Regions from separate parts of the Candidatus Clostridium radicumherbarum genome, predicted to be linked through region 4. Evidence: riboswitches for the same ligand, from Rfam matches in the RefSeq annotation. Region 4 holds a riboswitch; each other region holds the start of a gene.
The links. A riboswitch is a leader RNA that binds a small molecule or an ion and turns the genes downstream of it on or off. The one in region 4 is predicted to bind lysine.

Region 1 (3,216 bases), on a different contig from region 4:
ATATTCTTTGGTAACAAATGTATTTATCATTTCACTAAGCTTATTCATTATATATATTTCACGGGATATAGCAGTAAGTACTTCTATAATAACTTCTTATTACCTAATTGAGGAGGCGCTATGGAGATGTAAGATAACACAGACAAAGGGTATCCTTGGACATATTTATCAATATAGTGATTATGGAAAAGGTGAAATTTTAAAAGTTAAGTTATTTTATGTTTTTATTTCCATTATACTGCTTATATTTACGTATAAAATTTCAGAAAGAAAAAAATTTGTACTTGATCTTTTTCAAAATAAAGGATGAAAATATATTTTAAAATATTGCAAATTAATGGTAAAATAGGGTTATTAAAAGAATTTTGGGGGTAATTCTTATGGTAACTTTTGAAGATGTTTTATCAGCACGAGAAAGGATAAATAAATTTATATATAAAACTCCTCTTGAATTATCTTATAGTTTAAGCAATGAACATACTAAGATATTTTTAAAACTTGAATCACAGCAAAGGTTAAAAAGCTTTAAAGTAAGGGGAGCTTTAAGCAAAATGACTTGGCTTTCAGAGGAGAGTAGAACAGAGGGTGTCATTGCAGTATCCTCCGGAAATCATGGTGCTGGAGTAAGCTTTGCTTCATATATGTTAGGAGGAATAAAAGCAAAAATATTTGTTCCTAAAACTACTCCAAAGGCAAAACTCACCAAGATAAAGTATTATGGTGCAGAAGTAATAGAGACTGGGGAAAACTATGATGAAGCTCATAAGGAAGCTGAGGAAGCAAGAAAAAAAGAAAAGCTTACCTTTATTGACCCTTGCTCAGATATTCAAGTTATAGCAGGGCAAGGCTCTATAGCATTTGAAATACTTGATGAAAATCCAGATATTGATGTAATAATTGCTCCAATAGGCGGGGGTGGTCTTATTACAGGTATAAGTGTTGCAGCAAAGCACTTAAAACCATCGATTGAGATAATTGGTGTACAAACTGCCGCTTGTCCAGCCATGGTTGCAGCTTTAAGAGATAAGCAATGTTACTTCGATTATAAAAGTGAGGAATCTATCTGTGATGCATTAGTTGGTGGAGTAGGTGAAATTCCCTATGAAATGGCAGCTAAATGCATTGATGACATAATTGTAGTAAATGAAGAAACAATTAGAAAAGCAATTGTTCAGCTTATTGAAAAGGATAAGGTAATAGCCGAACCAGCGGGGGCTGCATCAGTAGCAGCAATCATTGAAAACATGGAAAGATTTAAAGGGAAAAATGTAGCTGTAGTAGTATCAGGTGGCAATTTAGATGAAAGGCTTATGTATGAGCTTCTAGGCTATAAATATAATTAATATTAAATAGAACAAACAAAAAATATGTCGTTTTATGTCTATTTAACACTTGACTAAGCTAAAGTATTGATGCATAATAATACATGTCAGTGAAAAGTTAATAACAAGGGTAGAGGCGCGAGGCTTAATAGTACTTCTGTGGAGGCAAGCACAGAGAAACAGCAGGAAAGGAAGCATCGCCGAAGCATACAGCTTATGCTTTAAAGCTGTATAGCTGGTTCTGTATATAATATGTACAAAACTGTCACAATTATATTGTGGAGAGCTATCATTCATGGGAATAAAAGTATGTGTTTTTTGCGTGTTTTAAGGCCTTGAGTGTTTTGCTCAAGGTCTTTTGTATGCTTATCCTAAACTTGTACAAGCTATTCTGGCAAAACTTTAAACTTTATTGGAGGCTAAACAATATGGAACAAAACACAAAGTTAAAGAAGGAATTAGGATTAGTAATAGCTACCGCGCTTGTTGCAGGAAATATTATGGGCTCAGGTATATTTATGCTTCCTGCCACCTTAGCATCAACCTCTGGACCAGGGGCAACCATTTTAGCATGGATTATAACTGGTTTAGGCTCAATCTTTTTAGCACTTTCCTTTGCAAGGTTAAGCAGAAAAATACATAAGACTGGTGGGCCTTATGAATATTCTAAATTAGCCTTCGGTGATTTCATGGGCTTCATAAATGCTTGGCTTTATTGGAATGGCTCATGGATAGGTAATGCTGCAGTATTAATTGCTGTAACCAGCTATGCTGGAACCTTATATCCCACTATAGGAAGCAATCATTTAGCTTCATTTCTATTTGCAAGTTTAATACTTTGGATATTTACATTAATCAATGTTATAGGGGTAAAACTAGCAGGTAAGGTTCAGACTACTATAACTATATTTGAAATTGGATTATTTTTATTTTTTATAATATCAGCTGCGCTTCACTTTAAAATAGGTAATCTTACTCCTGCATTTCCAAGTGGAAAGGGAATTAGTACATTGCCAGCCGCTGCAACGGCTACTCTTTGGGCTTTTATAGGCTTTGAAAGTTCATCCATAGCTGCTGGGGAAATCAAAAATCCTGAGAAGAACGTAGCTAGGAGTACAATAATTGGAATTTCTATAGCAGTGGTGATGTATATGGCAATTAATATATTTGCAATGGGTGCCATGCCACAATCTGCTTTAGCTAAAAGCAGTGCACCAATAGCAGAAATTTTGTCTCAATATTTTGGCAATGGAATAATTAAACTCATAACTGTTGGTGTTGTTATTTCTATATTAGGAACTACAATAGGGTGGCTGCTTTCTACAGCTAGAATAGCATATGCTGCAGGCAAAGATGGAATGTTTCCAAGCTTTTTTGCAAAGATAAGTAAAAATGGAACACCAAAGGTTTCTTTAATTGTTAGTGCAGTATTAGTAAATATACTTTTAGCTATGAATTATCAAAAGAGTTTAACAGCTGCTTTTAACTTTGTTATATTACTTGCTACATTATCATATCTGCCTGTTTATGCATTTACTGCTGCAGCCGATATGATGCTTATAGTTAAGAGAGAAAAGAACTTTAATTTTTTAAGTTTTGTAAAAAGTGCTTTTGTACCATTAGTTGGTTTTATATATGCTTGTTGGACAATTTATGGTTCAGGAGCAGAAACAGTAATGTATGGATTCTTACTTATGTTAGCTGGCATTCCTTTCTATGTATATATGGCCTTTAAAAATAAAGAAAAAATAAACAGTATAAGAAGCTATGAAAATGCAGCTTAAACATAAAGCAGGAGTTATTTTAAACTCCTGCTTTAAAATTATGTTAATTCATTAGCCATTGCAGTTACATCAGTTTTAAGTTTTTGAACATCTGCATCTGGAGCATCCTT
Region 2 (3,216 bases), on a different contig from region 4:
CCTGGTTTGATAGGCCGCTTTCAATTGCTGGAAGAGTTATTTTAAAGGGTAAAAACGTACTTAATCCTGAAACAAGGCTTATTAATATAAACAGACCTATATTAATAATACCTAACTTAGCTATACATATTAATAGAAATGTAAACAAAGGCTATGAAATAAATGGACAAAAGGATACTCTTCCAATTATAGCTATGGTAAATGATGAATTTGAAAAGAATAATTATCTTATAAGCGTCATTGCAAATGAGCTAAAGGTGGATATGAAGGATATATTGGATTTTGATTTATTCCTTTATGAATTTGAAAAAGGGAAAATAATAGGCTTAAACAATGAATTTATATCCAGTTCCAGGCTGGATGATTTAGCTATGATCCATGCTGGAATTAAGGCAATTACAAATGCGGAGGCTTCTGAGGCTACTAATGTTATGATAGCCTTCGACAATGAGGAAGTAGGGAGCCACACAAAGCAGGGAGCAGATTCTGAGGTGCTTTCTAATATCCTAGAAAGAATAGTTTTTTCCTTAGGTGGTAGTAGAGAGGACTTTTTCAGAGCTATTGCAAGAAGCTTTATGATATCTGCAGACTTAGCACACGCACTTCATCCAAACAGTGAAGAAAAAGCAGATCCTGTTAATAGACCCCTAATAAACAAGGGACCAGTAATAAAACTAGCTGCAAACCAAAGCTACACTACTGACAGCAACACAGCAGCAGTTTATGAGCAAATATGCTTAAATGTTGGAGTTCCTGTGCAGAGATTTGTTAATCGTTCTGATTCACCAGGAGGCTCAACTATAGGGCCAATTTCCTCCACACATCTTGCAATTCGTTCAGTGGATATGGGTACTCCAATACTTGCAATGCACTCTGTCAGGGAGCTTGGAGGAGTGATGGACCACAGCTATGTTGTAAAATCCTTTGAAGAATTCTATAAAATTTAAAAATGCGGCATGTGGCACGGGGACGTTTCTCGTGCTACATTATTTTTGTAAATGCAACTAAGATATTTTATACTTGCATTTTCTGATTTAATATGATAAAGTACAATTTAAGATTATTAATTTAAATTACAATTAAATATCTGCCTAGGGTAGAGGCGCCGTAACTATTAGTAGCCATTCGGAGCGGGTACGCGAAAATGTATGGTAAAAGGAGCTATGGCCGAAGGAAATATATCGACAGATATATTCCCTGGCAATACATAAAATATATGTATTGTTGTCACTATGAAAATAGTGGAGAGCTACAAGGTACACAGAGTTGTAAAATACTATTGTATTTAATGCAGCAAGGGTGTTCCTTTGCTGCATTTATTTTTTTATCCAGCAAAAATCTATTGCATAAAGATTCAAAGGAGGACAAAATATGAGGGTTGTGGTTCAAAAATATGGCGGAAGTTCAGTGGGAACAATTGAAAAAATAAAGCAGGTTGCTTCTAGTATTATAAAACGCAAGGAAAAAGGAGAGAGCCTTGTAGTTGTAGTATCTGCAATGGGAGATACTACTGATGAGCTTATAGCTTTAGCAAAGAAAATAACAGATAATCCTGACAAAAGAGAGCTGGATGCACTGCTTTCAACTGGAGAGATGATTTCTTCCTCCCTTCTTGCTATGACACTTAAGGACTTAGGATATGATGCTATAAGTTATACAGCCTATCAAATTGGTTTAAAAACTATTGGAAATTATGGTAAGTCCTTAATAGACGATATTGATGGAAGTAAAATTAGAAACAGTTTGAAGGAAGATAAAATAGTGATTGTAGCTGGTTTCCAAGGAATAAATGAAGAAGGAGATATTACTACTTTAGGAAGAGGGGGCTCTGATACCACAGCTGTTGCTATAGCAGTTAAATTGAATGGAATCTGCGAAATATATACTGATGTTGATGGAATATACAGTGTTGATCCTAGAAAATATAGCAAAGCAAATAAAATAAAACAAATCGATTATGAGGAAATGCTTGAACTTGCAAGCCTTGGTGCTCAAGTAATGCACTCAAGATCAGTGGAGCTGGGACAAAAATATGGTGTGCCAATTTATGTAGGCCTTAGTAATAGTGATATTAAAGGAACAGTAATTAAGGAGGTTAATAATAAAATGAATATGGAAGGAAAAGCTGTAACAGGCCTTGCTACTAGTGATGATGATGTGGCAATAACTATAGAAAACATTAGCTATGATATAAATGTATTATCAAATCTCTTTGAAGCTTTAGCAAGCAGAAGAATAAACATCGATATGATAAGTCAGACTTCACCTATAAATGAAAGAGTAAATATTTCCTTTACAGTTCCTAAAGAGGATTTAAAGGAAAGCATGGAAGTGGTAAAAATTTATGCTAAAAAAGATTGTATTAGTATAGATGAAGATATTACAAAGTTTTCTATGGTGGGTATTGGAATGAAAACTACTTCAGGAGTTGCTGCGAAGATGTTCAAGCTTTTTAGTAAGAATAATATAAAGGTAAAAATGATAACTACCTCAGAAATAAGAATTACCTGTGCTATTAAACAAGATGACAAGCTTAAAGCCATAAATATTGTTGCAGAAGAATTCAACCTTTAAATATTTTAAGGAGGCACCCTATGCAGTTTTTTGGAAATGTAAAAATAGAAAATAATGAGTTAGTTATAGGAGGAGTAAATACAGTTAAATTAGCTAATGAATATGGTACTCCTTTATATGTAATAGATGAAGCTTTTGTAAGAACTAAATGTAAAAGATACCTCAGTGCTTTTAAGGCATTAGAAGCTGGGAATAGAGTTGCCTATGCTGGAAAAGCTTTTTTAACCTTAGCTATGTGCAAGTTAATAAAGGAAGAAGGTCTTTGCCTTGATGTGGTTTCAGGTGGAGAACTTTATACAGCTTTAAAAAGTGGTTTCCCATTAGAAAAAGTATATTTCCATGGAAATAATAAAACCATAGAAGAAATAGAACTTGGCATAAAAAATGGGGTGGGAAAGTTTGTAGTAGATAATTATTTCGAAATTGAAAAAATAAATGAAATAGCTAGAACTTATAATAAAATACAAAAGATACTTTTAAGGATAACTCCAGGTATAGAAGCCCATACCCATGACTATATAAAAACAGGGCAAATAGATTCAAAATTTGGGTTCTCCATTTTAAATAATGATACTTTAGACGCAGTAAGAAGGGCCATCGAACTGCCTAATATAGAGCTTATTGGACTTCACTCTCATATAG
Region 3 (3,216 bases), on a different contig from region 4:
TCATTTTATTACTTGGCAGCTTAAGCTGCTATTTTTTTTGTTAAATTTATTTAAATTTCCCCATTATCTACATTGCTTTATAATTTATTTTATAAAATTACTATTCATTAAATAGAATAAATTTTTCATTATTGTGCAAAATATGGCTAATGATATTGAGAAAGGTGGTTTTATTTATGAATGGTGATTTAAGCTGCAGTGCCCTTAATTGCGTGCATAATATGACTGGGCTTTGCTCAGCAAACCAAATTCATGTTATAGGCAGCAGCGCTTACAGCAGTGCAGAAACAATGTGCAATACCTTTGCTGAAAAAGGTATTAAAAATGCTTTTACTCATCTTACTAATATGAATATTCCAGGTGAAGTTAAGCAGGTGTTTACTAATACCTCAATTGAAATGAGTCCTGTAATTAAATGTGATGCTCTTAATTGTACATATAATGATAACAGAGCCTGCTCAGCCTCACACGTACAGGTACACGGACCGGATGCTAGTTCAACTGAAGGAACCCAATGTGAGACTTTTAGAAAATAGAGAATATTAGAACTAAATTAATCAACAATAGCACTGCTTCTACTACTAATAATATAATACCTATGTTAATGATACTTATAAAAATTAATGAAATATCATTAAAGTGAAGTTAGATAAAGAGTAATGAAAATAATAAAAAAATGAAGAAATAATTACAAAATATATTATTAAAAGAAAAAAAGTTCTAAAAATTTTATTTGTAAACAGTTACATTTGACAATATTTTACAACAAACTGTTGACAGATTTAAAATATTGTTATAAAGTAGTTTTATAATTTAATAAGACCTCACTTTTACGGTGGGGTAGAGGCGCGGTGCTTAATAGTCCTTAGTGGAGCTTGAGAAACATTGAAACTAGGGAGAAGGATTCATCGCCGAAGCTTATAATATTCTCTATATTATTTGCTGGGTCTGCAGTTAAGAGCTGCAGGACTGTCTCAATAGACTACCCGGTTTATTGAGTTGTGCTATCTCATTTGGGAAATGAAGGGGTTTAGGAGCAAGTGTGCACATTGCGACCTGAGGTTACCTCAGGTCTTTTTTTGTTCAAAAAAAGACCGAAATGAGAAATATGAAAATCCAAATGAAAGATTAGCCTTTTTTAACTGCAAAAGCAGAAAATATAAGAAAAAGGAGATATGTAAAATGAAAAGAAAATTTTGGTCATTAATGGCAATGTCACTAACAGCAGTATTAGTTTTAGGAGGATGCGGGACAAGCAATACCTCAAAGGATACAAAGGCACAGGCAGCAAATGATGCTGGAACCTTTAGAATTGGACTTGAATGTGGATATGCACCCTTTAACTGGACACAATCAGATAGTTCAAATGGTGCTGTTAAAATAGATGGCAGCTCAGAGTATGCAGGAGGCTATGATATTGAGATAGCTAAGAAAATTGCAGATGGTCTTGGAAAAAAATTAGTGGTAGTTAAAACTGAATGGGATGGCCTGGTACCAGCTTTGACTTCAGGTAAAATAGATGCAATTATTGCAGGTATGTCACCAACTGCAAAACGTAAAGAGACTATAGATTTTACAAATAACTATTATAAATCAGATTTAGTTATGGTGGTTAAAAAAGGCGGAAAGTATGACAATGCTGCATCAATACAAGATTTCAGCGGGGCAAAGGTAACTGCTCAATTAAATACCTTCCACTATTCAGTAATCGATCAAATTAAGGGTGTTCAAAAGCAACCTGCTATGGATAACTTCCCCGCAATGAGAGTTGCTCTTCAATCTGGAATGATTGACGGATATGTTTCAGAACGTCCAGAAGGGGTTAGTGCTTCTGCAGCAAACTCGGCTTTTAAAATGGTAGAGTTCAAAAATGGCTTTGTTACATCACCAGACGATACAGCAATTGCAGTAGGTGTTGCAAAGGGCAGCGATTTAACTGAAAAAATCAATAAAATTCTAGCTACTATTCCTGTAGATCAGCAAAAATCTATCATGGATACTGCTATTAAGAATCAACCAGCAGCAAAATAAACAGTACAAAACTTATTAAGGCATTATAGAGGCGGCTTAGTTTGTAGTATAGATATTAGATTGGACAAGCTGCCCTGCACAATAAAGCAGGAGTGATTAAAAATGAGTTTTCAATGGGTAATAAGAATTATTAAAGATAACTGGCCAATGCTCCTTCGTGGAGCTGGCATGACACTTTTGATTTCAATGATTGGTACTATATTAGGCTTTTTTATTGGCCTTATAGTAGGCGTTGTACGAACTATTCCAATGCCTGAAAGAGGTATAAAAAAGGTAATTCTTAAAGTTATTAATGCTGTTCTCTTCATATATATAGAATTATTCCGTGGAACACCAATGATTGTACAAGCTATGGTAATTTACTATGGTTCTGCCTTAGCTTTTGGAATAGATATGAACAGATTAACAGCAGCAATATTTATTGTTTCTATTAATACTGGTGCCTACATGTCTGAAATTATCCGTGGAGGAATAGTTTCAATTGATAAGGGACAAACTGAGGCGGCTCAGGCTATTGGTATGACACATCTTCAAACCATGCTTAATGTTGTACTGCCCCAGGCAATTCGCAATATTTTGCCAGCAATGGGTAATGAATTTGTCATCAATATAAAAGATACATCAGTGCTTAACGTAATATCTGTAACAGAGCTTTATTTCGAGACAAAGTCAATTTCAGGAAATAATTTTAGATATTTTGAATCCTTTTTCGTTGCATGTATTCTGTATTTTATAATGACCTTTACAGTAACAAGAATCTTACGTTTTATAGAAAAGAAATTAGACGGACCAGAAAATTACACTATGTATGCTAATCAGATGCAGATATAGGTGCAAGGATTTATAAAAAGGAGACTTAGAAAATGGAAAATGTAATTGCGGTTCAGCATTTAAGTAAATTCTTTGGGACTCATGAGGTATTAAAGGACATAGATTTCTCAGTAAAAAAGGGAGAAGTGGTCTGCATAATAGGTTCCTCTGGCTCAGGAAAATCAACACTTCTTCGCTGTATTAATCTTTTGGAAAAGCCAACTAGCGGCGAAATTATCTACAGTGGAGAAGACATTTTAGATGACAAGCATAATATAAATGAGTATCGTACAAAGCTAGGTATGGTATTTCAGCAATTTAACTTATTTGACAATCACAATGTTTTGCATAACTGCATGGTTGGACAGATAAAAG
Region 4 (3,216 bases):
CCATGAATATTCTAATTTGACCGTAAAGTGTAACTAGTAATGTGGAAATCATACCTATAATAGCACCAGTAGCAACTAAGGCACCGCCCCAATTAATACCTATGCTTCTAAGTGCAGCTGGCAGAGCATCTGTAATATCGATACTCTTGAAAGGAACTATACCACAAAGAACAAATGCTATAGCTACATAAAGGATAATAACTACAGTTAAGCATATAACAAGTCCTAATGGAACGTCTCTCTTTGGATTTACAGTTTCTTCTGCAGCAGTTGAAACTGCATCAAAGCCGATATAAGAGAAGAATATAAGTGCAGCACCGCTCATAATACCTTTCCAGCCAAATGGTGCAAATGGGTGGAAGTTAGCAAGGTTTATATGTGTTGAACCAAGGAATATAAATAGTAAAATTACTACTATTTTAACTCCAACGATAATATTGTTAACATTGGCACTTTCTTTAATACCAATATAAAGTATCCAAGTTACCAATAAAGTAATAAGAATTGCAGGTACATCTGCAATACCTCCGTTTAAAGTTGAAGTTGTTATTGATGTAGGAAGTGCAATTCCGTAATTTGCAAGTAATGCAATTAGGGTACTTGACCAACCTGAGGCAACAGTACTAGCTGAAACGACATATTCCAGCATTAAATCCCAACCAATAACCCATGCAATAAATTCCCCGAATGCAACATAAGAATAAGAATAAGTACTACCTGCAACTGGAAACATAGTAGCAAGTTCTGAATAGGTTAGTGCACAAAAACCACTTACAAGTGCAGCAAGAATAAATGAAATAATTACAGCTGGACCTGCAGCTTGTGCAGCGGAACCTGTAGCAACAAAGATTCCAGTACCGACAACTGAACCTATACCTAATGCAGCTAGGTCCATGGCTTTTAATTTTTTCTTAAGTCCCGAATGTTCCCCTTCATCCTCCATCATGTCCGCGGTTTTCTTTCTAAAAAGATCCATAGCTTGTCCTCCTTAATATTTTGTTTTATAACAACACATAACATAATTCCCCATAATAAAATTATGTGCTTATTATACGATAAACAATAAAAATAGTCTACCAATTGACTATCATATGAAAATAAAAGGCAATATCCTTAGTAGATGTAAATTATTATATTATATTTAATTATATTAATAATTTAAGAAAACTATGAATAAAGCAATGTTATAAAAGCTCAAAAGAGATAAATATATAGAGTAAATAATGTTTCGCGTAGTAAAGTGATAAAGGATTGAACAAATTTATTGTCAATTAAATGAATTTTCAAAATATATTAAATATATTATATAAAATTATTTTTATCATGGGAAGTACTTTTTTTAAAAAAATTTAATGTAAAATGGGAAAGTAACATTTAAGTGAGAAGAGATGCTCCTGAAATATACTTCATGTAACATATTAGAAATTATTCATTTTACTAAGGTTGGTAAATAAATTTATTCATTAAATAGAATATTTTCTTTTTAATGAAATATTAAAATTTTCAATAAATATATATTGACAGTAAAATTTCGCAGGAATATAATAAAATTAACAATTGAATAATTAGGTACATAAATAGAGGAGCAAGTAAACGTTTAATCTTTAGGTGTTAAGAAGAAGAACCTTCGAAACTAAAGATGAAGGATTTACCTGCCGAAAGGGTATTTTAGTTCTTTAGCTTACCCTTGGGGATAATAGGTACACTTTTATCCTTGCCATGAATAATTTCATGGAGCGCTATTTATGTGATGGAAGATTGATTTTCATTGCATAGATGGCACTATTTAAAAACCTTAGGTTTTAAAGGCAAGCACTGAAAATCTTCAGTGCTTTTTTATGTTTAAAAATTAACAATATTTTACAAACAGATGGAGGGGTTAGTTATGAAAGCTTTAATTAGAATGAGAATGAGCACCCATGATGCCCATTATGGTGGAAATCTCGTTGATGGAGCAAGAATGCTTAATCTATTTGGAGATGTTGCCACAGAGCTTTTAATAAGAAATGACGGAGATGAAGGTTTATTTAGAGCTTATGACAGTGTAGAGTTTTTGGCACCAGTTTATGCAGGAGACTATATTGAAGCAGAAGGAGAAATTATTGAGTGCGGAAACACTTCTAGAAAGATGACATTCGAAGCTAGGAAGGTTATAGTACCGCTACCGCACATTAACGACTCTGCAGCTGAAATATTGGAGGAACCTATTATAGTATGCAGAGCAAGCGGAACTTGTGTAGTTCCGAAAAACAAGCAGAGAAAATTAGTTAGAGATTAAAATTATTAATATTTTAATGGGGGAGTTTTATGGAAAAGTTGATTATTACGGCAGCTATATGTGGGGCAGAAGTTACCAAGGAACACAATCCAAGTGTACCTTATACAGTGGAGGAAATAGGAAGAGAGGCTGAGGCAGCCTATAAGGCTGGAGCTAGTATAATCCATCTTCATGTAAGAAATGATGACGGTACACCAACTCAAGATAAGGAAAGATTTAGACTTTGCATTGAAGAAATAAAGAGAAGATGCCCAGATGTTATTATTCAGCCTTCTACTGGTGGTGCAGTTGGAATGAGTATTGAAGAAAGACTTCAGCCAGTGGATTTACTGCCAGAGATGGCTACCCTAGACTGCGGTACCTGTAATTTTGGCGGAGATGACATATTTGTAAATACTGAAAACATGATTAAAGCCTTTGGTGAAAGGATGATATCTCTTGGCATTAAGCCGGAAGTTGAGGTATTTGATAAAGGCATGATTGATATGGCTATAAGGCTTAATAAAAAGGGATATATTAAATCCCCAATGCATTTTAATTTTGTTTTAGGAGTTAATGGGGGTATAAGTGCATCTCCAAGAGATTTTACTTTTATGATGGGAAGTATCCCAGAAGGAAGCACCTTTACTGTATCAGGAATAGGAAAAAATGAGTTTCCTATGGCAGCAGTATCAATAATTTCTGGAGGACATGTTCGAGTTGGTTATGAGGACAACGTTTACATTTCCAAAGGAATGCCTGCTAAATCTAATGGTGAATTAGTTGAAAAGGTAGTAAGACTTGCAAAGGAACTTGGTAGAGAAGTAGCTACTCCAAAAGAGGCAAGAGTGATTTTGGGATTGGGGATGAAATAATGAATAAATTAGTTAGACCAGAAGATTTAAGCCCTCTTTTTAAAGATGGAATGACAATTATGATAGGAGGCTTTTTAGGCTGCG

Region 1: linked by a shared signal. The riboswitch ahead of ACJDUH_RS04225 (APC family permease) and the one ahead of kal (3-aminobutyryl-CoA ammonia lyase) in region 4 are both predicted to bind lysine.
Region 2: linked by a shared signal. The riboswitch ahead of ACJDUH_RS10925 (aspartate kinase) and the one ahead of kal (3-aminobutyryl-CoA ammonia lyase) in region 4 are both predicted to bind lysine.
Region 3: linked by a shared signal. The riboswitch ahead of ACJDUH_RS11995 (transporter substrate-binding domain-containing protein) and the one ahead of kal (3-aminobutyryl-CoA ammonia lyase) in region 4 are both predicted to bind lysine.

What each region holds. Positions count from the first base shown of each region.
Region 1 covers NZ_JBJHZY010000001.1:874,188-877,403, forward strand. The annotation lists gene ACJDUH_RS04215 (hypothetical protein) at 1-310, shown strand, start outside; gene ACJDUH_RS04220 (threonine ammonia-lyase) at 381-1,343, shown strand; lysine riboswitch at 1,446-1,619, shown strand; gene ACJDUH_RS04225 (APC family permease) at 1,751-3,106, shown strand; gene ACJDUH_RS04230 (spore coat protein) at 3,145-3,216, opposite strand, start outside.
Region 2 covers NZ_JBJHZY010000002.1:224,666-227,881, reverse strand. The annotation lists gene ACJDUH_RS10930 (M18 family aminopeptidase) at 1-947, shown strand, start outside; lysine riboswitch at 1,090-1,260, shown strand; gene ACJDUH_RS10925 (aspartate kinase) at 1,372-2,574, shown strand; gene lysA (diaminopimelate decarboxylase) at 2,595-3,216, shown strand, end outside.
Region 3 covers NZ_JBJHZY010000002.1:465,279-468,494, reverse strand. The annotation lists gene ACJDUH_RS12000 (DUF1540 domain-containing protein) at 177-536, shown strand; lysine riboswitch at 834-1,015, shown strand; gene ACJDUH_RS11995 (transporter substrate-binding domain-containing protein) at 1,183-2,031, shown strand; gene ACJDUH_RS11990 (amino acid ABC transporter permease) at 2,134-2,862, shown strand; gene ACJDUH_RS11985 (amino acid ABC transporter ATP-binding protein) at 2,895-3,216, shown strand, end outside.
Region 4 covers NZ_JBJHZY010000003.1:128,412-131,627, forward strand. The annotation lists gene ACJDUH_RS14395 (amino acid permease) at 1-976, opposite strand, end outside; lysine riboswitch at 1,571-1,750, shown strand; gene kal (3-aminobutyryl-CoA ammonia lyase) at 1,886-2,278, shown strand; gene kce (3-keto-5-aminohexanoate cleavage enzyme) at 2,308-3,132, shown strand; gene atoD (acetate CoA-transferase subunit alpha) at 3,132-3,216, shown strand, end outside.